4 regions of the Bacillus sp. WC2503 genome follow, and region 1 is predicted to be linked to each of the others. Evidence: riboswitches for the same ligand, from Rfam matches in the RefSeq annotation. Region 1 holds a riboswitch; each other region holds the start of a gene.
The links. A riboswitch is a leader RNA that binds a small molecule or an ion and turns the genes downstream of it on or off. The one in region 1 is predicted to bind S-adenosylmethionine.
Positions count from the first base shown of each region.

Region 2: linked by a shared signal. The riboswitch ahead of ACUN26_RS23460 (bifunctional O-acetylhomoserine aminocarboxypropyltransferase/cysteine synthase) and the one ahead of ACUN26_RS17895 (bifunctional homocysteine S-methyltransferase/methylenetetrahydrofolate reductase) in region 1 are both predicted to bind S-adenosylmethionine.
Region 3: linked by a shared signal. The riboswitch ahead of ACUN26_RS00665 (sugar ABC transporter substrate-binding protein) and the one ahead of ACUN26_RS17895 (bifunctional homocysteine S-methyltransferase/methylenetetrahydrofolate reductase) in region 1 are both predicted to bind S-adenosylmethionine.
Region 4: linked by a shared signal. The riboswitch ahead of ACUN26_RS24900 (MetQ/NlpA family ABC transporter substrate-binding protein) and the one ahead of ACUN26_RS17895 (bifunctional homocysteine S-methyltransferase/methylenetetrahydrofolate reductase) in region 1 are both predicted to bind S-adenosylmethionine.

Region 1 covers NZ_JBQYMD010000001.1:3,488,333-3,496,401, reverse strand. Annotated here, with positions in the region: gene ACUN26_RS17915 (IS4 family transposase) at 1-184, shown strand, start outside; gene ACUN26_RS17910 (hypothetical protein) at 605-754, shown strand; gene metC (cystathionine beta-lyase) at 1,124-2,287, opposite strand; gene metI (cystathionine gamma-synthase/O-acetylhomoserine thiolyase) at 2,284-3,396, opposite strand; SAM riboswitch class I at 3,492-3,601, opposite strand; SAM riboswitch class I at 3,804-3,913, shown strand; gene ACUN26_RS17895 (bifunctional homocysteine S-methyltransferase/methylenetetrahydrofolate reductase) at 3,984-5,816, shown strand; gene metH (methionine synthase) at 5,816-8,069, shown strand, end outside.
Region 2 covers NZ_JBQYMD010000001.1:4,538,992-4,547,060, forward strand. Annotated here, with positions in the region: gene ACUN26_RS23430 (ABC transporter ATP-binding protein) at 1-442, opposite strand, end outside; gene ACUN26_RS23435 (SGNH/GDSL hydrolase family protein) at 439-1,320, opposite strand; gene ACUN26_RS23440 (LacI family DNA-binding transcriptional regulator) at 1,331-2,308, opposite strand; gene ACUN26_RS23445 (YczE/YyaS/YitT family protein) at 2,407-3,033, shown strand; gene ACUN26_RS23450 (homoserine dehydrogenase) at 3,204-4,499, opposite strand; gene metA (homoserine O-acetyltransferase MetA) at 4,641-5,546, opposite strand; gene ACUN26_RS23460 (bifunctional O-acetylhomoserine aminocarboxypropyltransferase/cysteine synthase) at 5,530-6,828, opposite strand; SAM riboswitch class I at 6,921-7,025, opposite strand; gene ACUN26_RS23465 (chloride channel protein) at 7,337-8,069, shown strand, end outside.
Region 3 covers NZ_JBQYMD010000001.1:112,528-120,596, reverse strand. Annotated here, with positions in the region: gene ACUN26_RS00675 (SDR family oxidoreductase) at 1-212, opposite strand, end outside; gene ACUN26_RS00670 (NCS2 family permease) at 415-1,716, shown strand; SAM riboswitch class I at 1,808-1,913, shown strand; gene ACUN26_RS00665 (sugar ABC transporter substrate-binding protein) at 2,002-3,114, shown strand; gene ACUN26_RS00660 (sugar ABC transporter ATP-binding protein) at 3,111-4,598, shown strand; gene ACUN26_RS00655 (ABC transporter permease) at 4,582-5,577, shown strand; gene ACUN26_RS00650 (hypothetical protein) at 5,636-5,797, opposite strand; gene ACUN26_RS00645 (hypothetical protein) at 5,823-6,026, opposite strand; gene ACUN26_RS00640 (patatin-like phospholipase family protein) at 6,154-7,008, opposite strand; gene ACUN26_RS00635 (MarR family transcriptional regulator) at 7,137-7,598, opposite strand; gene ACUN26_RS00630 (MFS transporter) at 7,738-8,069, shown strand, end outside.
Region 4 covers NZ_JBQYMD010000001.1:4,802,546-4,810,614, reverse strand. Annotated here, with positions in the region: gene ACUN26_RS24915 (FAD-binding oxidoreductase) at 1-998, opposite strand, end outside; gene ACUN26_RS24910 (DUF6612 family protein) at 1,109-1,873, opposite strand; gene ACUN26_RS24905 (NAD(P)-dependent alcohol dehydrogenase) at 2,019-2,927, shown strand; SAM riboswitch class I at 3,008-3,122, shown strand; gene ACUN26_RS24900 (MetQ/NlpA family ABC transporter substrate-binding protein) at 3,207-4,019, shown strand; gene ACUN26_RS24895 (methionine ABC transporter ATP-binding protein) at 4,032-5,072, shown strand; gene ACUN26_RS24890 (methionine ABC transporter permease) at 5,047-5,715, shown strand; gene ACUN26_RS24885 (SDR family oxidoreductase) at 5,752-6,528, opposite strand; gene ACUN26_RS24880 (DoxX family membrane protein) at 6,916-7,422, shown strand; gene ACUN26_RS24875 (DUF4256 domain-containing protein) at 7,494-8,060, opposite strand.

The sequences.
Region 1 (8,069 bases):
TTATCTATTGTTTTATGAAGGATTACAAAAGGACATTCATGAATTATTAAAAGTTTTACTGCGTTTGTTTTATCTTTTAGAGAAAAATGGGCGGAAATCTCACCGGTACGAAAAGAAAACCGTCTTTGATATCTTAGGTGTTGTGTATGATTATACGTTGTCACAAAGTTTCAAAGTTGTATAATATTTTTTGAAATACCTATTTAATAGGCTTATTTGTTATGCCCATCTTTAATACAGTCGTAGAAATTTAAAGAAATAACTCTCACATATACCCTCTTAGCACCCTTAACTTGATGGTGATGGGGTAGAGTCAAGAAAATACGCATTTACAACGATAAGTATTTTGATACAAGTCTTATGAGACATTATGAGGTCTAATTGAAAGGTGATTGGATTATGTACCGATAGGTTTTACTCTATTGAGATTGTGAAGTTTCCTACTTAGACTAACGGGGCAGGTTAGTTAGATAAAGGGATATTTGGATTAAGATAGATGTAAGTAGAAAAACTACTAAAGTAATAAGATTTTCTTCAGTAAAATAAGGTATATTATATTTGTTGAATAGATTCTCTGTAAAGACAAGAAAAGTAGGTGAACAAAGTGGGCAAATATCAATTGGATTACAAAAGTCAGGTAGCTGTGGCAAAGTTTCATGAAAAACAGACGCCTGCCAAATTTGATAAAAAGCAGCAACTTGAAAAATTGCGTGCGGAGTATTTGAAAAAGAAGCAAAAACAAACAGATAAATAATATGTTTTGTTTGTCTGATTGTTTTGTATTCGGTGTAAACAAAAGGAAATAGGTAAGTTATTCATCGTTCAAATATATACAGGCTATTTTTTCAAACATCTTTCTTAATGAACTAACGCATGCGTTAGTTCATTAAGAATAAATAAAAAAGTCGATTCCTTGAGAGGGGAATCGGCTTTTTTTAATAAGTGATATTTCCTTAGCGTTGTAAATCCGCATTTTCCTGACGCTACCCCTCATTAGACTAACGAGGAGGATGGTTGAAGAAGACAAAAAAATTTGAGTACAAAAAGAAAAAACACTAAAAAGAATATACTAAACCGCATAAAAAGAAGATATGAGAACTTAATCTCATATCTTCTTTTCTCTCTACGCATTTACAGGTTCTTCTACATAAGAGAGGGCATTTTCAAAATCGGATATTAAATCGTTAACATTTTCAAGACCGACTGATAAGCGAAGTAATGAATTAGAGATACCTCTTTCATCACGAGCTTTTTGCGACAGTGCGGCGTGGGACATTTTAGCTGGGTAGGAAAGAATCGATTCGACAGCTCCTAAACTCACTGCAAAAACAGGTAATTTTACTTTTGATAAAAATTGGCGGAGTGCATCTTCTGACTGCAAAGTAAACGATAAGACCGCTCCAGCTGACGTTGCTTGAGATTGTTGAATATTAAATCCAAGATGTGTTTGTAATCCCGGATAATAGACATTTTGTACTTTAGCATGCTCTTGTAAATAGTGTGCAATTTTATTGGCATTTGCAGCTGAGTGCTCAAGACGTACATGTAATGTTTTTAGACCGCGAAGTACGAGAGAACAATCTTGAGGTCCTAAAATAGCGCCAAATGCATTTTGTAAAAATCCAAGCTTTTGAGCGAGTTCGGCATCTTTTACGACCGTTAATCCGGCAGTAACATCACTGTGACCAGCAATAAATTTTGTAGCACTATGAAGAACGACATCGGCGCCAAGATCAAGTGGCTTCTGGAATAATGGTGTCAAAAAAGTATTATCAACAAATGTAAGAGCACCAATAGATTTTGCGAGTTTAGAAACCTCGCGAATATCTGTTACTTTTAAAAGTGGGTTAGATGGTGTTTCTACATAAAAGAGTTTCGTATTCGATTTAATATTTTGCTTTATTTCTTCTAAATTGGTCATATCAACAAATGTATGTGAAACACCGTAACGGGAGAGTACTTCAGTTATAATTCGATAAGTGCCTCCGTATACGTCTTCTGAAATGAGAACGTGATCGCCTTGTGAAAGAAGGAGAAAAGCAGTAGAAATCGCTGCAATGCCTGAGGCAAAGGCGAATCCTTTTGTTCCGCCTTCTAATAAAGCAATGATATCTTCCAGAGCTTCACGAGTTGGATTTCCAGATCGGCTATAGTCGTATTTGCCAAAAGTATCTACATCAAACTGGTGAAATGTTGATGTGTTATAAATGGGAACGTTAACAGCTCCTGTTTGTGCATCGTGTTTATATTGGTTGTGTAGTAAGAGTGTATCTATAGAATAACTCATATTCTCACACCTTCTTTTACAAGTTTAATGGCTTGATTTAAGTCTTGAATTAAATCATTACTGTTTTCAATGCCGACGGAGAATCGAAGAAGACGATTACATACACCGTTCGCCGTTCTGATTTCTTCTGGAATATCAGCATGTGTTTGCGTTGCTGGATAAGTCATTAAACTTTCTACACCACCAAGACTTTCGGCAAATGTGATTAAGGATAAAGATTGTAAGAATGGATTAATCCAAGCTTCATCTTTAAGTCGGAATGAAATCATACCGCCTCTCCCTGGATAAAAGACATCTGTCACACCATCCTCATCATTTAAATAAGCAACAACTGCTTTCGCATTTTCTTCATGTTGTTTCATGCGAAGCGCTAAAGTTTTCATACCACGAATTAATAGCCATGAGTCAAATGGGCTTAAGACAGCACCGGAGGCATTATGATAATGAGCGATTTCCTCACAAAGTTCCTTTCCTTTTGCAACGACAAGTCCGCTTAATACATCATTATGCCCACCTAAATATTTCGTTGCACTATGAAGTACGATGTCAGCACCTTCTGTTAATGGCTGCTGTATATAAGGCGTGTAGAATGTATTGTCTACGATAAGAAGTAGTCTGTGTCTTTTCGCTACAGTTGCGACAGCGGCAATATCAGTAACTTGCATTAATGGATTAGTCGGAGTTTCTATGAAAATAGCCTTCGTTTCAGTTGTGATAGCTTGCTCAATCTGTTTAATAGATTGTGTATTTACGTATCTACATCGAACATTCCACTTTTTTTCGTGTTCGGAAAATAAGCGATACGTTCCCCCGTATAAATCTTCGGATACAATAAGTTCATCTCCAGAACGGAATAATGAAAGGACGAGGAGAACAGCTGCCATACCTGAACTACAGGCATAACCTTGTTGGCCATATTCTAAGTCTGCGATTGCCTGTTCTAAAAGACCACGAGTTGGATTTCCAGTTCGTGAATAGTCAAAGCCGGTAGATTTACCAAGTCCTTCGTGACGATAAGCGGTTGAGAAATAAACGGGTGGATTAACAGTTCCTGTTGTAGTTTCGCTACGATTTCCGATTTGTGCTAGTTTTGTTTCGATAGTTGACATGTAAAAATTCCTCCTTTTTAAATTGAACCAGTAGTTGAATATAAAATAAAAAAAAGCCTTCTAAGAAGAAGGCTTTCGGATTGAATAGAGTCTTCTTCTCATCTGTCAAATCTTTCACAATTTGCTGGAATTAGCACCTTATTAACAAATGTTAATGGTTGCTGAGGCGTCATAGGGCCAGTCCCTCTACCTCTCTAGATAAGAATGTTCGTATGAAATTTTTATTATGTTTTTAACTTTACAGCAAAAGTTAATTGAATTGCAACTTTATTTTAAATAATTTTTATTTTTCCGCAAGTGTCATTGACTTTTATATTTGTGCATGCTAAATTTATAAAAAATTAACAAACATTGTTAAAAGGGGAACGCATTTCCTTTTAGCTACATAAATAAAATAATAAAGACAACTCTTATTGAGAGCGGTGGAGGGAAAGGCCCTGTGAAACCCGGCAACCTTCAAACGAAATGTTTGAAACGGTGCTAATACCTGCAAAACGAATGTTTTGCATAATAAGAGGCGGAACAATTATGTCCCCCTCTTCAAAGTGAAGAGGGGGTTTTTATATTGATAGAAATGAGGGAGATTCGTGAAATTACTAGATTTATTATCAAAAGGAATTGTAATAGGTGATGGTGCGGTTGGAACGTTATTACATTCACATGGTTTGCAAAGTAGTTTTGAAGAATTGAATGTATCTGATCCAGACCTAATTATATCGATTCATAAACAATATGTAGCTGCTGGTGCAGATGTGATTCAAACAAATACGTATGGAGCAAATGAGGCGAAATTACGTATGTATGGCTTAGAAAATCAAGTTGTTCAAATTAATAAAGCGGCAGTGAAGCTTGCGAAAGCATCTGTTACAAACAGAAATGCAATTTTAGGAACAATCGGTGGTATGAAACATATCGGAGCTGTCACAACGACTGATATGGAGCGAGAATTTATGCTACTTGAACAGGCAGGTGCTTTACTAGAAGAACAGGTTGATGGATTACTATTAGAAACTTTTTACGATGAATTTGAATTACTTCATGCCGTTAAAGTATTGCGTAAGCAAACGAATATTCCGATTGTTGCTCAAGTAGCGTTACATGAAGCAGGTACGACTCAAAATGGAAATGATGTCAATGAAATATTAAAACAGCTTATAGATTACGGTGCAAATGTTGTTGGATTGAACTGTCAACTAGGGCCACTTCATATGACGGAAGCTTTCAAAATGATATCGATTCCGCAGAATGGCTATTTATCAGCATACCCAAATGCAGGTCTCCCAAATTATGTGGAGGGACGTTACGTATATGAGGGAAGCCCAGCTTATTTCGAAGCGATGACACCGAAATTTATTGAGCAAGGTATTCGGTTATTGGGTGGTTGTTGTGGTACGACTCCAGAACATATTCAAAGTATGAAGCGCGCTGTTGCGAATGTTACACCTGTAATAGAAAAAGACACAATTCAAAGACCGAAAGTAGTTCATACACACGAGAAGCGTTCGAAGGCACAGGTTACTCTTGCGGAAAAGGCAAAAAAACAAACGACAGTTGTAGTGGAATTAGATCCGCCGAAAACGTTAGATACACAGCGTTTTTTTGAAGGAGCAAGAGCGTTAAAAAGAGCGGGAGCAGACGCTATTACTCTAGCAGATAATTCATTAGCATCGCCTCGTGTTTCGAATATGGCAATGGGCGCACTATTAACGAAGCACGATATTCCAGTATTGACACATTTAACGTGTAGAGACCATAACGTCATTGGACTACAATCTCATTTACTAGGTTTATCAGCGTTAGGTATGGAGGAAGTATTAGCTTTAACTGGTGATCCAGCGCGCGTTGGTGATTTTCCGGGAGCAACTTCTGTATATGATCTGTCCTCTATAGAGTTAATTAAAATGATTAAAGAAATGAACGATGGACGTTCCATTTTAGGGAAATCCATTGGACCGGCAACAAGGTTTTCAGTCGGAGGTGCTTTTAATCCTCACGTAAGGCATTTAAAAGCAGCGGTAAAGCGAATGGAACGAAAAATAGATGCTGGGGCTGAATATTTCTTAACACAGCCGATATATGATGTTGCTTTAATAGAAGAAGTATATGAAGCAACAAAACATTTGGAACAACCTATTTTTATTGGAATTATGCCATTAGTAAGTAAGCGGAATGCAGACTTTCTCCATTTTGAGGTGCCGGGTATTACTCTTCCTGAAGAAATAAGAGAGAGAATGGATGGACACGAAACGAAAGAGGCAGCTATCGAGGAAGGGATTCGTATTTCACAAGAGTTGATCGATGCAGCGATGAAATATTTTAACGGTATCTATTTAATTACACCATTTCTAAAATATGAAATTACAGAACATCTTGTTAAATATGTGAGAGAAAAGCAAGAAGTGAAAGAAGGTATTAATTGATGAAGTGTATAGAAGAAAAATTACAAAATAACATTTTAATATTAGACGGTGCAATGGGGACAATGATACAACAAGAGGACTTAACTGCAGAAGATTTCGGAGGAGAAGAGTACGAGGGCTGTAATGAATATTTAGTAGAAACAAGGCCGGATGTTATTTTAAAGATTCATAAAGCTTATATTGAAGCTGGAGCTGACATTATTGAAACAAATACATTTGGGGCGACAAATATCGTATTAAGTGATTATGAGCTGTCTCATTTAGATGAAGAACTAAATGAAAAGGCAGCACGATTAGCGAAACAAGCTGTTAAAGAAAGCGGGAATGAAGTATATGTTGCAGGTGCGATGGGACCGACAACGAAAGCAATTAGTGTTACAGGAGGAGTTACATTTGAAGAACTAATAGAAGCTTATACTAGGCAGGCGAGGGGATTATTAAATGGCGAAGTTGATGTGTTACTCGTTGAAACGAGTCAAGATATGCGTAATGTGAAAGCTGCTTATATTGGAATTCAAGCTGCTTTTGAAGAACTAAATAAAATTGTTCCTATTATGATCTCTGGGACGATTGAGCCGATGGGGACGACTCTGGCTGGGCAAACAATTGAGGCTTTTTACTTATCCGTAGAACATATGAAGCCATTATCTGTTGGATTAAACTGCGCGACTGGTCCGGAGTTTATGAGAGACCATATTCGTTCTTTATCTGATTTATCGGAGTGTTACATTTCTTGTTATCCAAATGCAGGTCTTCCTGATGAAGATGGACATTATCATGAATCTCCATCTTCTCTCGCTGAAAAAGTGAAGCGATTTGCTGAAGAAGGATGGATTAATATTATTGGTGGTTGTTGCGGCACAACACCAGAACATATAAGAGCAATGAAAGAAGCGCTAGCATCTCTTACACCGCGTGCGCAAAATGAACGAGCCGGACATGGAATTAGTGGATTAGAGGCGCTGCAATATGATGAGTCTATGAGACCGTTATTTGTAGGTGAAAGAACGAATGTTATAGGGTCACGTAAATTTAAACGATTAGTGGCAGAAGGTAAATTTGAAGAGGCTGCTGAAGTGGCAAGAGCACAAGTGAAGAAAAATGCTCATATTATTGATATTTGTATGGCAGACCCTGACCGTGATGAAATAGAAGATATGGAAAAATTCTTATCAGAAGTTACGAAAGTGTTAAAAGTACCGATTATGATTGATTCAACAGATGAAAATGTAATGGCGAGAGCACTTACTTATATTCAAGGGAAAGCTGTTATTAACTCTATTAACTTAGAAGATGGAGAAGAGCGTTTTGAAAAGGTAACGCCACTGCTTCGCAAGTATGGTGCCGCAATTGTAGTTGGGACAATCGACGAAGATGGTATGGCAGTAAGTGCTGAAAGAAAACTAGAAATTGCGAAAAGAAGTTATGAATTATTGACGACGAAATATGGTATACGCCCGTCAGATATTATTTTTGATGCACTTGTATTTCCAGTAGGGACAGGTGATGAAGAATACATCGGTTCAGCGGCAGCGACGATCGAAGGAATTCGACTTATTAAAGAAGCGTTACCAGAATGTTTAACGATTTTAGGTGTGAGTAATATATCATTTGGTTTACCACCAGCTGGACGTGAAGTGTTAAATTCTGTCTTTTTATATCATGCAACGAAAGCAGGATTAGATTATGCGATTGTTAATACTGAGAAATTAGAGCGCTATGCGTCAATTCCAGAGGAAGAAAAACGTCTTGCAGATGCATTATTATTTGAAACGACGAAAGAGACGTTAGAAGAATTTACGAATTTTTATCGTGTTGCTAAAAAGAAAGAGGTTGTTGTTCAAGAAATATTAACGCTTGATGAGCGACTAGCCAACTATATTGTAGAAGGTACAAAGCAAGGATTACATGAAGATTTAAGTCTCGCGCTGACAGAGGGAAGAAAACCTTTGGATATTATTAATGGTCCACTTATGACAGGAATGGATGAGGTGGGACGATTATTTAATAATAATGAACTTATAGTTGCTGAAGTATTGCAAAGTGCTGAAAGTATGAAAGCTGCTGTAAGTTATTTGGAGCCGCATATGGAATCTAGCGATAGTGCGAAAAAAGGAAAAGTATTATTAGCGACCGTTAAAGGGGACGTACATGATATTGGGAAAAATCTTGTTGAAATTATTTTATCAAATAACGGATATGAGATTATTAATTTAGGAATTAATGTTCGTTCGGATCGAATCGTTCAAGAAG
Region 2 (8,069 bases), 1.1 Mb from region 1:
GGAGCGCCTGCGCAATTCCAAGGCGCTGTTTCATACCGAGTGAGTACGTTTTTACCTTGTCATGAATTCTTTCATCCAAATGAACCATTTGAGCAATTTCAATAATACGTTCATCTGATATATCACCTAACATACGAGCAAATTGCTTTAAATTTTCCCATCCTGTTAAATATGTATACAGTTCTGGGTTTTCAACGATACTCCCAATTTGACGCATCGCTTCTCTGAAATTTTCCTTAATTGAATAACCACCGATAGAAATCGTACCTTCTGTCGCCTTAATCAATCCGACTAACATTCGAATGGTAGTCGTCTTTCCAGCACCATTCGGTCCTAGGAACCCGAACACTTCTCCTTGCTTTACATCAAAGGAAATATTCTCTACAAGAGTCTTCTTTCCAATTACCTTCTTCAAGTCTTGCACGGAAAGTATCGTCGTCATTTTACCCCTCCTTGTTCTAGTTTTAACTTACTCACAACATTTTGAACTAATCGTTCTGCCATATATGTGTACCCTACTTCATTCGGGTGAAAATGATCAGAGTATAATAAATCTTTTCCACGGTTTTGGAATAAATCAAATGTCGGTGTAATATATACATTTTTATCATTTAACGCTAACTTCTCTAAAGAAGCGTTCCAATCCACAACAATGTTTGAAGACCCTTTTAAATCTTCTACATCTTCAAAAGGATTATATAAACCTAGCCAAAAAATAGGGCTATCTGTATTTAACTTACGAATTTGTTCTATAATTTTCTTAGCTTCATTTTGGAACGTTTCCGTATCAGGACGGTATGTTTCTAAATCTATCTTTCCAAGCGATTCCCAGCCTGGAAATAAATCATTTCCGCCAATTGTTAAAACGATCACATCTGCTTGCTTAATTGAATATTGAGCACCGCTGCTTTCAATTTGTTTTAATAAATCAGGCATTTTCGCACCACTCACTGCCAAGTTAGTTAGTGCAACCTTTTGCTTATAATCTTTTTGTAAATCTTCTTTCATTCGTCCAATATAGCCAATGCCTTCTTTATCACCGACGCCGCGCGTTAACGAATCACCTAAACTAACGACTTGCAATGTTCCCGTTTTCTTTTTCTCTTTTGCTACTACATCCGTTTTCTTAATTAAACTTGAAGCTTTCGGATTTAATACATCATTTACACCTGAAACAAAGCCATATGCAAATAAACAAAAAGATGCAATTGTAATGAGTAGGATTACTTTTACTACTTTTGATCTCATGTCAAAACCCCTTTTAGCCCTCTTAGATTGTCCATAATTATACCAAACGAAATTTTGAAAAGCGATTTTCACACCTTCCCTATCACGTTGTTTCTCTATTTACTAACTTTGGTAATAACTCTATATGTTTCACATCTAATTTCTCTGCATTAATCTTTTCATATAATAATTCAAACGCTTTTATCCCGACATTTTTACTAGGATGGGAAATTGTTGTTATACCTAATATATCTGCTACCTCTTGATCGTCACATCCGATAATCGTCATATCTTCTGGAATTCGAATTCCTTGTTTTTTTGCTTCTGTTACCATTCCCGCTGCAATATGATTACAAGATACAAGAAACGCCGTCGGTTTTACAGACATACGAGCCCATTCTCTAATTACGTTACGTCCATCTTCCACCGTAAAACACTCTTCAAATTTCCAAGTCTCTAACGGTGTTACGGTACTCTGTTGAAGCGAATCTGCATACGCCTTTTTTCGTCTTTGGCTATTAATGCTATTACTTCTTCCAATGCAATATCCAATACGTGTATGACCGACATCTATTAAGCTTTTCATCCCATGCGAAAATACTTTGTAGTAATCAATATGCACACTTGAAATGCATTTCGAATCTATTTCTTCACACATAACAATCGGGCCGAATTTCGTATATTCTTCAAGTTTCTCCTTACTATTGGCACGGGAACATATAATAACCCCATCAAGCTTTTTCATTTTTAACATATGTAAAATTTCTAGTTCTCTTTCTTCGCTGTAATTTGTCTGGCAAAGCATCATATTATAATTATTCTTTGCCGTTTCTTTTGATATCCCCTCAATAATAGCACTATAATATTGATCATTTACGTGTGGCAATAAAACGCCAATTACATTCGTTTTTCCTTTCACTAAATGAATCGCGTTCACATTTTGCGTATAATTCAATTCCTCTATAATCGCTAAAATTTCTTTTCGTTTCTGTTCATTCACGTATGGATGATTATTTAGTACACGCGAAACGGTTGAAACCGATACCCCGGCAAGTTCAGCAATCTTTCTTATATTCGTCATCTCATTTTCCCCTTCCCCTCAAAAATTTTCACTTGACCTGGTAAGCTTTCCACAATATATCCTTTCCTAGCAAATACATTTAGAAAGGATATGCAACTATGCTTCGATTCAAATTAGAATATATATTTTTCATTGGCGGTTTACTCATTCTTGCCATCGGTATTAATATGATGACGACAATTACTTCCTTTGGACTTAGCCCTTACGATTCCTTCTTTATTGCACTATATCAAAATTTCGGGATAAGTATTGGTTTTTGGATTTTCATGATTAACTTTGCTTTTACACTTATCGTACTCTTTTGGAATAAAAAACAAATTACAATCGGCACAATTGTAACGATGATTCTTATTTCTCTTTTTGTTGACTGGATTGGTTCCATTACAATTATTATGGACGCTATCCGCTCTCTTCCAAAATATATAACACTTATTTGTGGAAATCTATTTGTCGGAGCTGGCATTGGCCTTTATGTCTCAACAAACCTTTGCGCAGCACCTCAAGAAGCTTTCGTTTTAACAGTTGCTGAGAAGAGAAAATGGACGTTTAGAAAAACAGAGATTTCATTGGCTTTTCTATTTTTAACATTAAGCTTCTTATTAGATGGACCCATCTATTTTGGAACAATTATCTTATCCTTTACAACAGGTTGGATCATTCAAGCATTTATTCAAATTGGTACGCAGATTTTAAATAAAAAAGAGCCTATTAAGCAAGCTGCTTAATAGGCTCTTTTTTATTTTATCCCGTTATTTGTGGGCAGTAAAACTTCCACCTCAAAGTCCAGCAAAGGCAAAGAAGTTAGGCGGGAGATAACTTCCCCTAAATGCCCGATTGGTGAAGACTAATGATCAACTTAGGATGGACACCCCGTTTCACTTTATGATAAGAGATACTACTTAGCATCCCCTTCAATTCGATAATTTGCTTTCACGCAATCAATTTCTTCATACCCTTGCAATGTATGTAGAATGTACTCGTAATCCGCAAGAGAAGCACGATGCGTTACAATTACAATTTCTGCTTTCCCTTTCTCTTCAAGCGGCATTTGAATAATTTTCTCAAAGCTAACTCCGCGCTCAGAGAACAATGAAGTAATTTTTGCAAATACACCAATTTCATCTTTTACATGCAGTCTTAAAAACTTTTTCACGACAATTTCGTCTGGCTCTTTTAATACTTTTTGATATTGCGGGACTACAGCACTATTTCCTGTTACCCCTAGTCTAATATTTTGCATCACAGCAACCAAATCCGAAACAACCGCTGTTGCTGTCGGTAAGCTTCCTGCTCCCGGCCCATAAAACATCGTTTCTCCTACCGCTTCACCGTACACATACACAGCATTATATTCATTTTGCACTGCCGCAAGAGGATGTGTATTGGGAAGTAAAGTCGGTTCAACTGTAACCTCTAATTTTTCGCCATCTCTCTTTGCAAGACCAATTAATTTAATTGTATAACCTAAGCTCTTACTATATTCAATATCTTCTTCTGTAATAGAAGTAATTCCTTTTACTTTCACATCTCCAAGCTCTACGTTTGTAGAGAAACCGAGAGTAGCTAAAATCGTCATTTTTCTTGCCGCGTCTAAACCTTCTACATCTGATGTTGGATCTGCTTCTGCAAATCCAAGTTGTTGGGCTTCTTTTAACACGTCGTTATATGCTCTCCCTTCATCTGACATTTTCGTCAAAATAAAATTTGTCGTTCCATTTACAATTCCCATTACTTTCGTAATAAGATCTGAAGAAAGTCCTTCTACGATGCTTCGCAAAATCGGGATTCCTCCAGCTACACTTGCTTCATAAAACAAATCAGCCTTATTATCCTTTGCTACTGCTAATAGTTCCGCTCCGTGTAACGCCATTAAATCTTTATTTGCAGTCACAACGTGCTTCCCACTTTGTAAAGCTTGTAAAATATATGCCTTTGCATCATCAATGCCACCCATCACTTCGATGACAACATCAATATTTGGATTATCTAAAATTTCATTTGCATTTTGTGTTAATAGAGTAGAAGGTACCTCTACCTCTCTCTCTTTCTCAATGTTTTGCACCAATACTTTCGTTACCTTCACTGGACAACCTACTTGGTGTATAAGTCGCTCTTGATGATCTGTAATAATACGAACTACACCGCTACCAACTGTTCCAAGACCTAATAGACCAACCTGAATTTCTTTCATAATACTGTCCACCCCTCAAAAATTGTGTTTAGATGAAATTATATGAGTAAAAAATATGAAAAACAATGTATTTTGAACATTCGGAAAAATAAAGAGTAATCCTTACAAAGAAAACGTTGCCACGTGTTACACAATCTTTTTTTACAATACATAAGGGGTTTCTTGATACACGTAATAATTCAACCAATTAGAGAATAATAAATTCCCATGACTCCTCCACCTAACAAGCGGCTTTTCATCTGGATTATTATGTTTAAAATAATTTTTTGGCACGTCAATATTTAACCCTTTGTCACGATCTCGTTCATATTCTTGTTTTAACGTCTCACAACTATATTCACTATGTCCGAGGGCGAAAACTTGCCTTCCTTCTTGCCCAATAACAAGGTGAACACCAGCTTCTTCAGAGTTTGCTAACAACGTTAATTCTTTCACCCCTCTAATATCACTCTCTCGTACTTCTGTATGACGGGAATGTGGGGCAAAAAACAACTCATCAAACCCCTGTAACAGTTTCACATGTTGCTCACAGACTTCATGTTCAAATACACCGAACATTTTTTCCTTAAGGGGATACTTCGGAACGCCGTAATGATGATACAAACCAGCCTGTGCCCCCCAGCAAATATGAAGCGTAGATGTTACATTCGTTTTTGAATACTCCATAATACGTTTAAGCTCTTCCCAATAATCTACTTCTTCAAAAGAAAGAGTTTCAACTGGTGCTCCTGTAATAATGAGTCCATCAAATTTTTCATTTTCAATATCACGAAACGTTTTATAAAAGCTTGTTAAATGGTCCTGCGCTACATTACGAGACAGATGTGATTCCATATGAAGCAAATGAACATCTAATTGCAATGGTGTATTTCCAATTAATCGAAGTAATTGTGCCTCTGTGTCTTGCTTCGTTGGCATTAAATTTAATATAGCAATTTTCAATGCCCGAATATCTTGTGTTTCTGCTCGTTCCTTCGTCATTACAAAAATATTTTCTTTTTGCAATACTTTACGAGCTGGTAAGTCTTTATCAATTATGATCGGCATGTTGTTTGCCTCCGACTAATGCCGCTTCTAAATCTGCAATAATATCAGAAACATCTTCTATACCAACCGATAAACGAATTAAATCAGATGTAACACCAGCTAAACGCTGATCTTCAGCACTTAATTGTCTATGCGTCGTACTAGCAGGATGTATAACACAAGTTCTTGCATCAGCTACATGCGTTACGAGAGTCGCTAGTTTTACATTTGCGATAAATTCTTTTGCTGCTTCTAATCCACCTTTAATACCGAAAGTTAAAACTCCACTAGCACCTTTTTTCAAATACTTTTGTGCTAACGAGTAATTTTCATTACTATCTAACCCCGGATAACTCACCCATTCAATACGTTCATGGTTAGCAAGCCACTTGGCAACTGCGAGAGCATTTTCGCTATGACGCTCCATTCGTAAATGCAGTGTTTCTAAGCCAATATTGCTAATATACGCATTGAATGGGCTCATACAATTTCCATAGTCTCTTAACAGCTGAACACGTGCTTTCACAATATAAGCTGCTGCCCCAAAGTTTTGAACATAGCTTACGCCGTGATAACTTGGATCTGGTTCAACAAGCTCAGGATATTTCCCTTTTGTCCAATCAAAATTTCCTCCATCAATTACAATGCCACCTAAAGAGCTTGCATGCCCATCAATATATTTCGTCGTAGAATGAACAATAATATTTGCTCCATGTTCGAACGCTTGGCATAAATAAGGAGTCGCTAATGTGTTATCAACGATAAAAGGTACTTCCAGCTCTTTGGCTGCATCTGAAAATTCTTTGAAATTTAAAACGTTCATTGCTGGATTTCCTAACGATTCTGCATAGATGAGTTTCGTCTTATCATTAGCAAGTGCCACAATTTCATCTGCTGCTAAATTTGGATTAAAGAACGTAACATCAATGCCAAGCTTACGTAAACTTACTCCAAATAAATTAAACGTCCCCCCGTAAACTGTTGAAGAACAAAGAAGATGATCTCCACTACTACAAATATTTAAAACTGCTAGCATAATGGCTGCCTGCCCAGAAGCTGTTGCAACCGCTCCTACACCGCCTTCTAAATCTGATAACTTCTGCTCGAATGCAGCTAGAGTAGGATTGCCAATACGCGTATATATATATCCTTCTGCCTCTAAATTAAATAGTGCTGCTAAATCATCCGACGTATCGTATTTATACGTTGTACTTTGATAAAGCGGCAAAACACGTGGTTCACCATTCTTTGGTGTATAGCCACCTTGCACACAAATCGTTCCTTTTCCCCATGATTCTCCCATCTCTCATTCTCCTTTCTTTTATACAAAATAAAAAACTGCCCCTTTCCTGAAAATAAGAAAGGAGCAGTTTAAAAACACGCTCTAAAGGCTCTTTCTTATCTCTCAGGATTATTACCTGCAGGATTTGGCACAATTCCGTTATACGGCTGTTGCCAAGGTTTCATCGGGCCTGTCCCTCCACCTTTTCTTGATAAGACTATGCAATTACCGTTGATTTTATAGCAATAATTTCCTAATGTCAATCGATTTTTCCGAATGTTCTAAAATAAATGTTAACAGTTTTATAGAAAGCAACAAAAGAAATATATTCCATTCTATTTCAAAAAAGACCTTTAAAAAACTCAAATCAATCTATAAAATTAAATAAGTAACTTAAACTATAAATTCAAAAAATCGCCCTACATATTGAATAAGCAATCCTCTCAAAAAGATACTATACATATTCAATCCATTTCACACTAACATCTGCAACCTTTTCCTACTAAGACTTGCATAACGGAGGTATAACATGACAAATACAAAAGACATGCATTATATAATCGTCTTATATGGCATTCTTCTAGGATCCATAGTAGGCGCTACAGTCTGGCTATTTTTAGTTACGATAAATATCGGAATCCATTTTATTTGGGGTTATTTACCTAGCGTTTTCTCTTCCCCCCCTTATTACACCCTTTGCGTAACCACAATCGGCGGGATTCTTGTTGGTTTATCACAAAAATACTTTGGTACATATCCACGTCTTATGCCAGAGGTTATGGATGAATATAAAAAAACAGGTAGGATTGAATACCGTTTTGTCCATCAAGCTACTTTAACTGCGATTATTGTCTTAATATTTGGGGCTAGTCTCGGTCCAGAAGCCGCACTTGTTGGAATTATTGGCGGACTTTGCACATGGGTTGGTGATCGCTTTAAATTTGCTTTAAAGGGAATGAATGAACTAACAGAGGTTGGAATTGGTGCTACTTTAAGTGTCATTTTTAATGCACCATTATTCGGTTACTTGGCCCCAAATGAAAATGAGAGTGAGCAAATTAACGAATTTTCTAAAAGAAAAAAAGCAATTGTATACTTAACTACTACTTTTGCAGGTTTTTCTGTTTATTTACTACTGAGTAAACTCGATAATCGAGGATCCTTTATTGTTGATTTTGGAGAAGGTTCACTTTCTTTCAATGAATGGATCGCATTTCTCCCGCTTGCTAGTATTGGTGCTATAATTGGTTTCTTTTATTTCA
Region 3 (8,069 bases), 3.4 Mb from region 1:
ATATTTGCACCCTCTTTTGCAAAAGCGATGGAAACAGCTCGTCCAATCCCGCTATCTCCCCCTGTAATTAACACATTCTTCCCCTTTAACTTTTCACTTCCCTTATAATTGGGATCTTCAAACTGCGGAAGTGGATTCATTAATGATTCAATACCAGGCTGTTTATTTTGATGTTGGGCTGGCATTGTTAAAAAGCTTTTTTGCTGTGGCATAACTTCCTTCAGCTCCTTTTCCTTATCATGTGCACAATAAAAAACTACAATTCACACATAGTTTTACGATTAATATTCGAATTTAAGACACAAAATATGAATTGTTGTAAACTTTTTATACAAAACTATTGCAAAATAGTTAAAAAACGAATATTATATATAACTGTTGTGAAAATTATTCGTAAACAGAAAGGATGTTTATATGTTTAACCTTTCAAAACATAAAACTTCTATTAAAACTGAAATTATGGCAGGTATTATTACCTTCTTAACAATGGCATATATCATTGTCGTAAACCCTGTCATCCTTGGGGATGCAGGTGTTCCATTTGAACAAGCATTTACAGCAACAATTATCGCTGCTGTTGTCGGAACATTATTTATGGCGATCTTTACAAACTTACCAATCGCAATTGCACCAGGTATGGGATTAAATGCTTACTTCTCTTACTCTGTTGTAAAAGCTCATGAAGGCATGACTTTCGCAATTGCATTCTCTGCTGTATTCGTAGCAGGTATGATTTTAATTTTGTTATCATTCACATCTTTCCGTACAAAATTAATGGAAGCCATTCCTGAAAACTTAAAACACGCAATTACTGCTGGTATCGGACTATTTATCGCCTTTATCGGTTTACGTTTAACAGGTATCGTTACAAAAAACGATGCAAACTTAGTTGGACTTGGTGATCTTCACTCTGCTCCAGTTCTACTAGCATTAGCTGGACTTGGAATTACAATTGTCCTTATGTCTTTAAATGTAAATGGTGCGCTATTTATCGGCATGCTATTAACTGGTCTTATCGCTTTCTTCACAGGACAATTAACGTTCTCAAACGGTGTTACATCAATGCCTGGATTACCAGAAGGAATTATCGTATCAAATCCAATTACTGCTGTATCTGATGTAATTAACTACGGATTATACGGCGTTGTATTCTCATTCTTCCTTGTTACACTATTCGATACAACAGGTACACTACTTGGCGTTGCGCAACAAGGTGGATTTATGAAAGACGGAAAGCTTCCAAAAGCAGGACGAGCTCTTCTATCTGACTCATTCTCAGCAACAATCGGTTCTATGTTCGGAACAACACCATCAACAGCTTACATTGAATCTTCTGCTGGTGTTGCAGCTGGTGGCCGTACTGGTTTAACAACAGTTACAGTAGCTGTTCTATTCGCATTAGCAGCTTTCTTTGGACCATTAGTGAGCGCTGTATCTGGTGTATCAGCTATTACTGCACCATCACTAATTATCGTTGGTAGTCTTATGATGGGTTCAGTTCGCCACATCGATTGGGATTCATTTGATGAAGCATTCCCAGCATTCTTAGTAATCTTAAGCATGCCACTTACATCAAGTATCGCAACAGGTATCGCACTTGGATTTATTTCATACCCACTTATGAAAGTGGCAAAAGGTAAATTCCGTTCTGTTCACCCACTTGTGTATGTATTCGGAATCTTGTTCGCTTATCAATTGATATTCTTACCACATTAAAATCCCTCTTTCTGAGGGATTTTTTATTTTCAAAAAACATTTGACAACTGTACAGAATCATGGAATAATTCAAAATAGTTAAATATTCGATGTCTTATCAAGAGCAGGTGGAGGGATGAGCCCTACGAAGCCCGGCAACCGACCCATTTATGGGCACGGTGCTAATTCTTACAACACGTTGTGTTGAAAGATAAGAGTAATATGATAAGACGTCTTTTCTATATGAAAAGGCGTTTTTTATTTTCACTCCCTCCCCTCTCTTCTTAGTTTAGGAGGGATTTTTTTATGAAAAAATTGTGTTCCATCGTACTTATTTTTCTATTACTTACATTGACGGCTTGTACAAATGAACAAGATGCTATCTCTTCACAAAAGCAACAAACGGTGAAAAAAGTAACTACAACAGTTGAAAATCATTTACAAACAGAAATTCCAAAGCAAATAAAAAAGCCATTAAAAATCGCATTAATTATGCAAATGTCTATCGGAACTTTTTCCTCTCAATATATTGAGGGCGTCAAAAAACAAGTCGAGCTATTTGGCGGTAGTGTACAAGTCTACAATTCTGATAACGATTTAGCAAAAATGGCTGCAAATTTAGATACTGCTATTAATTCAAAAGTGGATGGTATTTTAATTGATCATGGCCGATCTGAAGCATTAAAACCTGGGGTAGAAAAAGCGTTACAGGCGAACATTCCCGTAGTCGCGTTTGATAACGATCTACGCTTACCAGGTGTAACGATTATTGATCAAGATGACTATAGTCTTGCATGGAAATCATTAAAAACGTTAGCAGAAGATTTGAATGGACAAGGAAATATCGCAGTCGTATGGGTTGGCGGATTTGCTCCAATGGAACGTCGTAACGTTATCATTGATGCTTTTTATAAACGGTATCCAAATATAAAAGAAGTTGCGCGATTCGGTACTGCTAGTAATAACACACCACTTGATACACAAACACAAGTAGAAGCTTTACTAAAAAAATATCCGAAAGAAGGAGATTTACAAGCCATTTTCGCTTCGTGGGATGAGTTTGCTAAAGGAGCTGTTAAAGCACTTGAACAAGCTGGTCGTACAGATATAAAAGTATACAGCATTGACTTAAGTAATGAAGATTTACAACTTATGCAAAAAGAAAACTCACCTTGGTCTGCTACGGCTGCAACGGATCCAGCTGAAGTAGGGAAAGTTCAAGTACGATTCTTATACAAAAAAATTGCCGGTGAACAAACGCCAGATATTTATTCACTAGAACCTTATTTAGTAAAGAAAAATAGTTTACCAAAAGAAAATATAACAATGGATCAATTATCAAAACATATAAACGGTTGGGGAGACTCGAAAGATGCGTATTCTCCTTGGATGAAAAAATTAGAGAAGGAGAAAAAATGATGACATTCTCTCTTCAAAACATTACACATTCTTATCATGCCGCTACACCTGTTCTAGAAGATGTTTCTATCCATATTCAAAAAGGAAAAGTTCATGCCCTACTAGGAATGAACGGTGCTGGGAAAAGTACTCTACTGAAAATAGCAACTGGTGAAATTCAACCAGTTGCTGGCGATATAAAAATTGATAATCAGTCTGTTTCCTTTCCTTCGCCACGCGATGCAAAAAAGCACGGTATTTCTTTCGTAACACAAGAAGTAGACCACGGACTTATTCCGGGATTATCTGTATTAGAAAATGTACTTATCGATCATTTAGCAATGCAAAATAAAGTACTATTTTCAAAGTCAAAATTAGTCGCACTCGCTAAACAACATTTGCAAACTGTACAGGCTGATTTAAATATTTTTGAAGATGTTTCAAACTGCTCATTACATGAAAAACAATTACTTCTTATCGCAAGAGCTTTATCCAACAATACAAATTATCTTTTATTAGATGAGCCTACTTCTTCTCTTGGACCGAAAGAAATTGAAACCTTCGGGCAACTATTAAAAGATTTAACATCAAAAGGAATTGGCATCATCTTAATTTCTCATCGTTTATCAGAGATTCGAAATTTCGCGGATGATGTAACTGTATTACATAATGGTAAAGTCGCACTTTTTGATGCGATTACAAAGGTTACAGATCAACAAATTGTAGAATCGATGACTGGAAAACAACTTACACTTCCTATTAATGCAGCACCAAAACGAGGGAACGAAGAATTCTTTAAAGTACAAGAACTTCCATTACACAAAAACCATTCTCCCCTTTCTCTCACCGTACGGAAAGGTGAAACTGTTGTGATATACGGATTAATTGGCAGTGGCAAAACAACACTTGCTGAAACGTTATTTGGTGCTCATCATACTTATCACGCAGAAATAAACGGTCAAAATATAACGATTAAAACACCGCGAGATGCGATTAAAGCGAAAATCGCACTTGTACCAGAAGAAAGAAGAAAACAAGGCGTATTTCTTTCGGAAGATATTATAAGCCACACGAATTTACACCAATCAGGTTGGAGACGAAAACAAACCGAATTAAATAATGCTACTGCGGCAATTTCTTCTTTCAGCATTTCACCGAATGACCCAAAAGCCTTTATTCATTCACTTAGCGGTGGAAATCAACAAAAAGTCTCGATTGCAAAGTGGCATGGATTCAAACCGAATCTCTTTCTTTTAGACGAGCCAACTAAAGGTGTAGACATAGCTGCAAAACAAGACATTTTTCAATTCATTCGTAACATTACTGAAAACGGGAGTTCCGTAATTTACTTCACAGGAGAACAAGATGAAGCACTACATATCGCTGATCGCATTCTTATACTGGCAAACGGAGAATTTGTAGGTGAATACTTACCAAACGAACTATCTCCTGAACAGCTTTTACATTTATCTGAAGGGAGTTATTCCATTGAATCTCGTTCATAAAACAAAAACTAAGAAACTATATTTACCTACTCATCTTTTTTATCAATTTAGTACGATTGCTATCATTATAGGTGTTACAATTTTCTTCTCTATCGTCAACGATTCTTTTTTAACGTACAACAATATTAGTGATATTTTACGCTCCATTTCTATCGTAACGTTACTTGCAATTGGTGTTACCTTTACATTAATTGTAGATGGGTTTGATTTATCAGTCGGCTCTACCGCTAGTTTAGCAACCATTGCAGCTGCTTCCTGTCTCGTTTTATATCGACAAGAACTATTAGTCACACTCCTTGTTCCTATTCTTTGTGGACTATTAGTTGGATTATTAAATGCACTACTCGTTATCCGAATTAAACTACCAGATTTACTAGCTACATTAAGTATTATGTATATCGTGAATGGACTACACTTAACATTTTCAAAAGGATCTTCTATTTATGAAGGAATGTCTGGTGCCAAAGGACATTTTATTCCATCCTTTTTATTTATCGGTCAAGGTTCTGTCTTAGGAATTCCAGTCCCTGTCATTATCATGCTTATTGTCGTTTTGATTGCATATGTATTTTTAGAAAAAACAACGTACGGTCGTTTCTTTTATATGACAGGTGGGAATCGAGAAGCTGCTAGACTAGCTGGTATTCCTACTGATCGTTACCGTGTATATGCCTATATGATTAGCGGTTTACTTGCCTCTATTGGCGGAATTATTCTATGTAGCCGCGTTGGCACAGGACAAGTTTCAGCTGGCGCCCCATTATTAATGGATGCAGTTGCCGCTGCCTATATCGGTTATGCAATGTTCGGTGCTAAGAAACCAAATGTCATCGGAACATTTCTTGGTTCCGTATTAATCGGGATCATATTAAACGGCCTTACAATGATGAACGTTCCTTATTATGCACAAGATATCATTAAAGGCAGTATTTTAATTGCTGCTTTAGCCTTTTCATTTATTAAAAAGAACCGTAAATAAAGTGAAGGCTTTTACGGGCAAATAGCGGGATAAAAAGTAGCGCATCGAATTCGATGCGCTACTTTCCTTTTGCAACAATCACACGAACTACTTTCAACGCAAGGAGCAGAAGACCGTTCGCTATTGCTATAACACCTAAGAAAATTGCTATCATCAGCTCTCCCATTCCATTATTAAATACATAAATAATAGAAGAAATGAAAACCTCCTCTACGACCAAACTACTTAAAAGAGGTTAGAAACCTTTAATATTTCTCATTTACCTGTAATTCTTTACTATACTTTTGAATGAACACTGATGAAATAATCATTACCATTCCTATACTAAAACCAATAAGCTGATCTAATAACATTTCATCATGCATGAGTAAACGAAATAAAAATACACCACCAAAAATAAGCAACATAGTAAATCCAGTATGTCTAAGTCCTTTATATACATTTTCCATATGTATCACCTCTCCACATACCTTTATCCATATTATACCATATTCCGAAAATTTGTATAACCAACATTCGGTATTGAAACCACTAATAAAAAAGACTGCAGAGAAATTCTTCTCCGCAGCCTAATATTTATTTTTGCAAAAACGCCTGTAAATCTGCAAATTGTCTCTTTGCATCCTCATAGCCTTGCTCATATAAACTTTGTAATTTTGCTGTATCTTTTTCCATACGATCTACTTGAAGCGGCACTTCTGGGCGAATAACAAATAAATTCCCAGCTTGTTCTTCTTTTTCAATGTAGTGAAGTGTTTCATTATACACTTCATAACGATTCAGCATCGTGTTAACAAGGTTCGGATATTTTTTATAAGCTTTCGCTGCAACCCATCCAAACTTTGATTTTTTCTTTGCGTAACCATGATTTCTCGTTAAAATAACGACTGATTTTTTAAATCCGTCTTCTTGCGCTTTACGAACTGGAATCGGATCAGAAATCCCGCCATCTAACAATTGCTTACCGCGGTAATTTACTACCGGTGCAATGAAAGGCAATGAACTAGACGCTTGTAATAAATTTAGCGCATCATCATTCGTTCCTTCTTTTTCAAAATAAACAGATTGCCCTGTTTCACAATCTGTTGTCCCTACAAGGAAACGCTCTGGACTATTGAAGTATGTTTCAAAATCAAACGGCACATGCTTTTCTGGAATTTCATGAAAAATGAAATCCATATCGAATAGTTGACGTTTTTTCCACAAATTTTTATACGATAAATATTGTGGATGTGATGCATAATCAATATTGACTGTTTTATTTCTATTTCTTTGTCTGGAAAGATACGACGCTGCATGACAAGCACCAGCCGAGACACCAATCACATATGGAAAATATAAATCTTGTTCCATAAAATATTCTAATATCCCGCCCGTATATACACCACGCATACCGCCGCCTTCTAATACTAACCCCGTATTTTCAAGCATGTTACTCTCTCCTCTATATATATTGACTCTTTAATTATTCACTATGTTAAGTATCTTTTTCTATTATATATGAGTTCTTTCAGAAATTATATTCAAAAGGCTTGAGAAAAAAGTATTTTTTCTTCCAATTATATTTCCAAATGATCAGAGACATCCTTTATAAACCTTTGAATAAAATCTTGCTCTTCTTTCGTATATCCATCTAAAAGTAACAGCCACTTTTCTTCCGCTTGTTTATGCAACTTTTCATGAGCTTTATATATTTCATTTCCTCTTTCCGTTAAGCGGAAGAAAATTTCTTTTTGATTATCTAACATTTGCATCTTCTCAACGAACTGCTTTTGAAATAACTTTGTACAAATTTTAGAGATCGCGCCCTTCGTCATTCCCATTTCTGTCGTAATAGCCGTTACATTCATGAGACCATTTTGTCCGATACACTCGATAACATGTAACTCAGATAAAGACATACCACTTACACCTGTTTCACGAAGAAACTTCTCATTATTTTCTTTCAAATGCTCTTCTTTTTTATGAAAAAGTGTACGAATATCCGAAATTATTTCCATTTGTTTCGCTGTACGTTCCAATCCATTCGCCTCCTAAGTTTCCAAAGAAACAATTTAACTATATACCATTTTAAAATCATTTCTCCATCTTTACAAGTGAGAAAATCATGTTAAAATAAATTTAGTTTCCTAGGAAACTAAAAATAAGGAGGTTAGCATTATGGAAAAAACCAAACTGAATTTCATTTTATATGTTGTCTGTATGAGTGCCTTACTCAGTTCCTTCGCTCAAAATATTTACACACCGATCTTACCGATGATTCAAAATTCGTTTCATACTTCTCTTTATCTTGTAAGTTTAACCGTTTCACTTTTCACATTCATTCTTGCGATTATGCAGCTCATATACGGACCTTTAATTGATACAAAAGGAAGAAAATCTGTCCTTATCCCTAGTTTAATTATTAGTACAATCGGCTCAATTGGTTGTGCTTTCTCACCAAACATTTACTTATTTCTATTTTTTAGAGCTGTTCAAGCTATAGGAATAGC
Region 4 (8,069 bases), 1.3 Mb from region 1:
ATAAAAGCACTATCTGATCTCATAACATTATTCCGCGTCTCAAACTGTCCATCTGTACGTTCAAAATAACTTCTTTGTATATCCCAAAATGTATTCTTTCCCCAATCACTATAACGTGATAATCCAAGCAAAAATTTCGGTGCAGCTATAATATTTTCTTCTTTTAATTCACTGTACTCTTCTCTCATATTTTGATTTTGTGCCAATGCATAATCCGTCACATACATCTCTTTTAAAAATGAATTTGGAGCAACAGAAATACGTGCTAAGTGCATACGAACATTTTCTTCTTTTTTCACTTTCTCTTTGAAGTAAGACGTGTATTCTTTATAGTCTATCATTCTCGTATGCATTTCATATAATTCATCATCAGTTAGCTTTAATGTCACATCTAAAATGACACCAAATAACCCGTAACCACCGATGACATATGGAAATAACTCTGCATTTTCTTCTCTACTTATATTACGTACCGTGCCATCTGCCATTAACAATCTAAATGACTCTACTGTATCAATCAATGCTTCATGACGAATATCACGCCCATGTACATTTACACTTAATGAACCACCAACAGTAAAAATGTTTTGAGATTGCATCACTTGAACTGCAAGACCGTATGGATTAATTTTCTTCTGGATATCATTCCACGTGACACCACTTTGAACTGTAATCCGCTTCTTCTCTGGATCGAATGCTAATATTTTATTATACTCTTTCATATCAAGCATCGTACCGTTCGGATAGTACGTCTGTCCGCCTTGGCTATGTTGCATACCTGCAATAGAAATCTTCTCTCTAGAAACATTTGCATCTTGCACGACCTGTTTTAATGAACTTTCATCCTCAGCATGTTCAACACGTTTAATTTTCGTTGGAAGTAACTTTCCTACATCGCTCATAATGGGATGAATTAGTTGCTCTTTATATGTATTTACAGATGTTGCAAGCAACACTGTATAAGCTACAATGACCACCATCATCTTTCTTTTTTTCAAATGACACTCTCCTCTTCTACATCTTTTCCTCTTCATATTGTACCTATTTTCCTATGAAGAAAGTATACAAAAAAGAGGGTCCTTATTTTAGGTCCCCCTCATCAAAACTGTTACTTTGCTGCTGGCAATTTTATTGGGTCAAACTTTTCGTACGACGTATATTTTGCGTTCGTAATAATGTGTGCTTTATCCTTGCCATTACTACTCATAATCATGTCTATCTTTGCTGATTCATATTTAAAATCTTTTGTAATGATATATTCTGCATCCACTTCTTCTATCTTCGCATTTTGTGCTTGTAACATTTTCTTCTGCGTTTCATCCATGCTAGTTAACATACTTTCTGTTTCTTGCCCTTTTAATGTAAATTTCAGTTTATATTTATCTCCGCTTTTCTCCATCTTCATTTTATCTAAAACTACTTCCGGTACTTCTAACTTATCTATAATATCTTGAGTCGCTTTCATTCCACCAGCGTTTAATTGCTCCTCTGGTACGGTTATAACTTCTCCTGTATTAGGGTTTTTTACCTCACCAGCAACTTTACCATCCACAGTATACACTACAACATCTGTACCGGAAATATTCATTTCAGAACGAGAATTCTTTGTCTTTGGCTCTAATTGCATCTTAGCCTTTAATATGTCCATCTCTGTTCCCTCAGCTTTTACGCCTACACCATATGTCATCGTTACATGCTCTTCATTTTTAAAAGCTTCGTTCGTTTTCTTGAAAACATCCTTCGCTGCTAATTCCTTTTCTTTTTGAACTGATTCTTTTTTCGGCTCATCCGTCTTTGCTGTTTTCTCATTACTACACCCTACCCCTAGACTGATTGCAAGTACTAAACTTGAAACAAAAATAATTTTTTTCATAATGTCGCCCCCTTTCCCAAAATAATATCACCTCTTTTCCTATGAAATCTATATAATTTTTAATCTATATTCTCTATATAGAGACATGTTTAATGAAGATCTTAAATATGATGTAAATAATAACAACTCATTTCAGGAGGTTATTATGAAGGCGATTATTTGTACACAATATGGACCACCAAACGTTCTCCAGCTTCAAAATGTAGAAAAACCTAAACCTAAAAAGAACGAAGTATTAGTTAAAATTCGCGCAACAAGTGTATCGACTGGAGATTGTAGAATACGTGGCTTTAATAGTCCCCTCTTATTTTGGGTTCCTATGCGGATCATATTAGGTTTTAGAAAACCGAGAAAACCTATACTCGGCGTAGAGTTATCCGGTGAAATCGAAGAAATTGGAACAGATGTAACTCAATTTAAAAAAGGAGACCCAGTTTTTGCATTAACAGAACTAAACCTTGGTGGTTATGCCGAATACACATGCGTGCATGAAAGTGGATTAATAGCATTAAAACCTACCAATGTGACATATGAAGAAGCTGCCGTTATTCCTTTTGGCGGAACTTCAGCATTGCATTTTCTGAGGAAGGGCCGTATAAAAAAAGGGCAACAAGTGCTCATATACGGCGCCTCTGGATCAGTAGGAACAGCTGCTGTACAACTTGCTAAATATTTCGGCGCGACCGTTACAGCTGTTTGTAGTAATTCAAATTTTGAACTAGTGCAATCTTTAGGGACTGATAAAGTAATTGATTATATGAAAGAAGATTTTACTAAACAGGGCGAGAACTACGATATTATATTTGATGCAGTTGGAAAATATAAAAAGTCTCTTTGTACAGACGCATTAATGCCTAATGGAAAATATGTATCTGTTAACGGAATGATGGCAAAGGTCAGTAAAGAAGATATGAACCTACTAAAACAACTAGTTGAAACAGAAAAGCTAAAACCTGTTATTGATAGAACTTACCGATTAGAAGAAGTTGCAGAAGCCCATACGTATGTAGAAATGGGCCATAAGAAAGGAAACGTTTCGATTACCTTAAAATAAAATATATTCAGAAAATAAAGTTGACAATTCCTTTTGTTAGATTTACTATTAGTACCATATTTAAAAACTACATATACATACTCTTATCAAGAGTGGCGGAGGGACTGGCCCGATGATGCCCGGCAACCGAGCTTATAACGTATAAGCTAAGGTGCTAATTCCTGCAAAACGAGTTTTCGTTTTGGAAGATAAGAGAGGAACCTATTTCGTCTATTCGGCACCTCTCTTATTTTGAGAGGTGCTTTTTATTTTGGAACGTATATTAAGGGGGAATTATAGATGAAGAAAGTATTATTGAGCATTGTAAGCGGAGCAGTACTATTATTAGGCGCATGTGGCGCAAATTCAGATAAAGATGTAAAAATATTAGACGAGAAAAAGATTACTGTCGGTGTAACAGGTGGACCACATGAACAAATTTTTGAGAAGATTAAAGAAGTTGCGGCAAAAGACGGTCTCGACATTGATATAAAAATATTTAATGATTACGTAGCACCAAACGTTTCGTTAGATGAAAAAAGTCTTGATGTAAATAGCTATCAAACGAAATCATATTTAGATGTATTTAAAGCCGAACGCAATATGAAATTAACTGAAGTATTTTCAACAGTAACATTCCCAATGGGCGTATATTCTAAAAGCTTAAAAGATGTAAAAGAATTAAAAGAGGGCGATGCAATCGCTGTACCAAATGACCCAACGAATGAACTTCGAGCTTTAAAATTATTTGAAAAAGCAGGGGTTTTAAAAGTTGATCCAAAGGCTACAGAAAAAGCGACTGCAAAGGATGTAATTGAAAACCCGAAAAATTTAAAGATTGTTGAATTAGAAGCTTCTCAATTACCAACGCAATTAAGTGAAGTGAAAGCAGCTGCAATTAACACAAACTTTGCATTAGGTGCAAAACTAAATCCAGCGAAAGATTCCATTTTCCGCGAAGGAAAAGATTCACCATACGTGAACTGGGTCGTTGTTCGTACTGAAAATAAAGATGATGCTGTTGTAAGTAAATTAAAGAAAGCTTATCAATCTAAAGAAGTAAAAGAATTTATCGAGAAAAAATTTGATGGTTCAGTTTTACCATCTTGGTAGGAGCTGACGATAATGATTGAATTAAAAAACGTCTCCAAAGTATTTACAACAAAAAAAGGGACTGTTGAGGCTCTTAAGTCTACTTCCCTTAAAGTAGAAAAAGGCGAGGTATTTGGAATCATTGGGTATAGCGGCGCTGGTAAAAGCACATTAATTCGCTGTGTAAATTTATTAGAAAAACCAACGACAGGAAACATCATCGTAAACAACCAAGACTTAACCACTTTATCAACAAAAGAACTAGCAAAAGCGAGGCAAAAAATCGGAATGATTTTTCAAGGATTCAATTTACTTAAAACTGTTACCGTTTATGAAAATATCGCATTGCCGTTACGCCTTGCTGGCATTCCAAAAGCGGAAATTGAAAAAAGAGTAGAAAAATATTTACGCATCGTGGATCTTTTTAACCGTAAAGATGCTTATCCAAGCGAACTTTCTGGCGGCCAGAAACAACGTGTTGCCATCGCTCGTTCACTATCACATGAACCAGAGGTTTTATTAAGTGATGAAGCAACGAGCGCATTAGATCCAGAAACAACTGATTCTATTCTTGATTTATTACTAAAAATTAATGAAGAAATTGGCATCACGATTTTACTCATTACACATGAAATGAATGTCATCCAGCGTATTTGTGACCAGGTTGCCGTTATGGAGCATGGATCTGTAGTCGAAAGTGGGACTGCGAAAGACATTTTTACAAATCCACAACATGTAACAACGAAGAAGTTTGTAAATAGCGCATTTGCAGCTAAAATTCCAGAAGAAGTACAAAAAGAACTACAAACTACTGGTGAAATTGTAACACTTTCTTTTATAGGAAGTTCTTCAGGAGAACCAGCACTAGCTTTCGCCACAAAACGTTTCCAAGTATATCCAAATATTTTATCCGGTAATATTACGCAGCTAAAACATGAGGCATATGGGAAACTTGTCGTTCATATGCAAGGTGAAAAAAATGAAGTAAACCGTGCTTTAGCATTCTTACAAGAGAGAGGTATCATCGTAGAGGGAGGGAAAACAGACTATGGAAAACAAGTCCTTTTTGGATGAATGGGGTGAAGTCATATGGGAAGCAACAATTCAAACATTTCAAATGACATCTATTTCATTACTTATCTCTATCCTTATCGCATTACCGCTCGGCGTTACACTTGTTTTGACGAGACCCGGTGGACAGCGAGAAAATAAACTTATCTATCCTATTCTTAATACAGTTATTAATGTCATTCGCTCTCTTCCATTTATCATTCTATTATTCTTCATTTTACCTTTTACGAAGTTCCTAATGGGAACATCCATTGGCGTGCAAGGTGTTATCGTACCACTTGTCGTCTTCACAGCTCCTTATATTGCACGCTTAATGGAGACAGCTTTACTAGAAGTGGATCGTGGTGTTATTGAAGCTTACCAAGCAATGGGAGTCTCTACTATAAAAATCATTTGGCACGTCATGGTTAAAGAAGCACGCCCATCTCTTGTGCTCGGATTAACGATCGCAACAATCGGCTTAATTGGCGCAACAGCGATGGCTGGTCTTGTAGGGGCTGGCGGGCTAGGGGACTTGGCATATCGCTTCGGACATTTACGCTATGAACCTGAAGTAATGTATGCAACCGTCTTTATTTTAATTATCCTCGTTCAAGGATTACAATCTTTAGGGAATGGTGTTGCACGAAGATTGAAGAAAGATTAGAAAGAAGGCATCTCACCGAAAGGAGATGCCTTCTTTTTACCTTTTAAATCCACCTTCCGAATGAATCACTTGTCCCGTAATCCACTCTGCTTCTTCACTTACTAAAAACTTTATGAGTCTAGCTGCATCCTTTGGCTCACCAATTCTGCCCAGAGGAAACATCGGCTTTAATCCTTGCTTTATCTCTTCAGTCATCCATCCTGTACTAGTTGGATCTGGGTTAATTGCATTCACTGTTATTCCTAAATGGGCTACTTCTGCTGACAACGTACTGGTAAGAGCATCAATAGCTCCTTTCGTTGTTGCATACGCCAGTTCTCCTGCCATAGGCCCTTGAAATTGCCCCGAAGTCATATTCACAATTCTACCACCAAATTTCTTATCAAATCCTCGGGCAAATTGACTACTTAACAATGTAGTCGCACGAACATTTACCATGTAATGCTTATCCAGCTCTTCAGCAGACAAATTAGAGAAATCATTATTCGTAGAATATGCTGCATTATTAATTAATATATGAGGGTAGCCTAGTTGTTCAGTAACCCTATTTATAAGCTCTTTCGGTGCATCATTTTGAGTTAAATCTAACTCCATGCTCGATACTTTAACACCTTTTTGTATTAGCTCTTCTTTTAATTGTATTTGTTCATTTTGCTCAACGCCCCAAGGCATCTCTTTATCGTAAGCTGTCCAATACGTAAAAAATATATCGTATCCAGCCTCTGCTAACTCTGTGCAAATAGCTGCTCCTATACCGTCTAGACGACTTACACCTGTAACAACTGCTACTTTATTTTTTAATTGATTCATCATATACTCCTCCAATTTTAAAGGACGCATATTTTATATGAGAGATATAAATTTCCCCACAAAAAAGATAGATACATAATAGGCCTATCCTTACCGAAGGAATGACTACGCCAAATATGCAGTCCTTGAATGATTTACAGATAGCTAAATAAACCCTCACTTATGAGAGAAAAATAATCTATCCAATTGCTAATCATTACAAGTTCATCCACATATCTAGTCTTTGCCTCCTTTTGATATATCTCTATTATTAGTCTATCAAAAAAGATGAAATGTTACAAAAAATAAAACAATTACTCACAACATATATTCGTTCACATTTCCTCCATTGTGAATTTATTCACAATGAATATATAATAAACATGTAAATACAATATTGGAGGGATTTCAATGGTTATCAATTTTTTAAGAACTGATAAACGTGCTACTTTCATATTATTACTTTTACGTCTTTACATAGGATATTCTTGGATTACTGCTGGAATAGGGAAAGTTTTAGGACAATCTTTTGATGCCAGCGGTTTCCTCAAAGGCGCCATCGCCCAAGCATCAGGCGATCACCCCGCAGTACAAGGCTGGTGGGCGGATTTCCTTCAAAACTTTGTTCTTCCGCACGCAGACTTATTTAGCTTTTTCGTACAATGGGGGGAAATCTTAGTAGGTTTAGGTTTAATTTTAGGTGGATTAACAAAAACTGCTGCATTCTTTGGAATCATAATGAATCTTTCATTCTTATTAAGTGGAACTGTTAGTGTAAACCCAAACATGCTTGTTTTAACTATGTTCATTTTAATTGCAGGTCATAATGCTGGACGTATTGGATTAGACGGTTATGTTTTCCCTAAACTTTTCCGGAAAAACAACCACGAAACATATAAATTAAGTAAAACTGCGTAGTAACAGTTTACTTTTAAAATATAAGTAAGAAAAGAGCCTAAGTATAGGCTCTTTTCTTACTTACTCCAAATTTAAACTCTTAACGAACCGCGAAACCCTCTAGCAGCATAATAGGAATCTGCTCCATTGTGGTACACAAAAACGTGTCCAAAGCGATAATCGCAAAATAGAGCGCCACCGAGTTCGCGAATATCTGAAGGCGTTTGTACCCAGCTTGATGATTTCATATCGAAATCCCCAATTTGTTGCAAATCTCGATATTGTTCTTCAGTTAATAATTCAATGCCCATAGCAGTTGCCACATCAATGACATTATTTTCTGGTTTATGTTTTTTTCTTGACTCTAACGCTTCAAGATCATAACAAAGACTTCTGCGGCCTTTAGGACTCTCCTTTGAACAATCATAGAAAGTATACTCGTCCTTCTCTTTATCATAACCAACAACATCCGGCTCACCGCCAGTTACTTCCATTTCATTAAGTGACCATAATTTCTCAGCATTAACATCCAGCTTCGCTTCAACTTTAGCCCATTCAAGACCTTCATGACGATTCATATTCTTCTCAAAACGAGCTTTCAATACTTTGAATAATTGTTCACGCTGTTCTACTGGTAACACATTTTTATTTTCTGTCATATTAGTCCT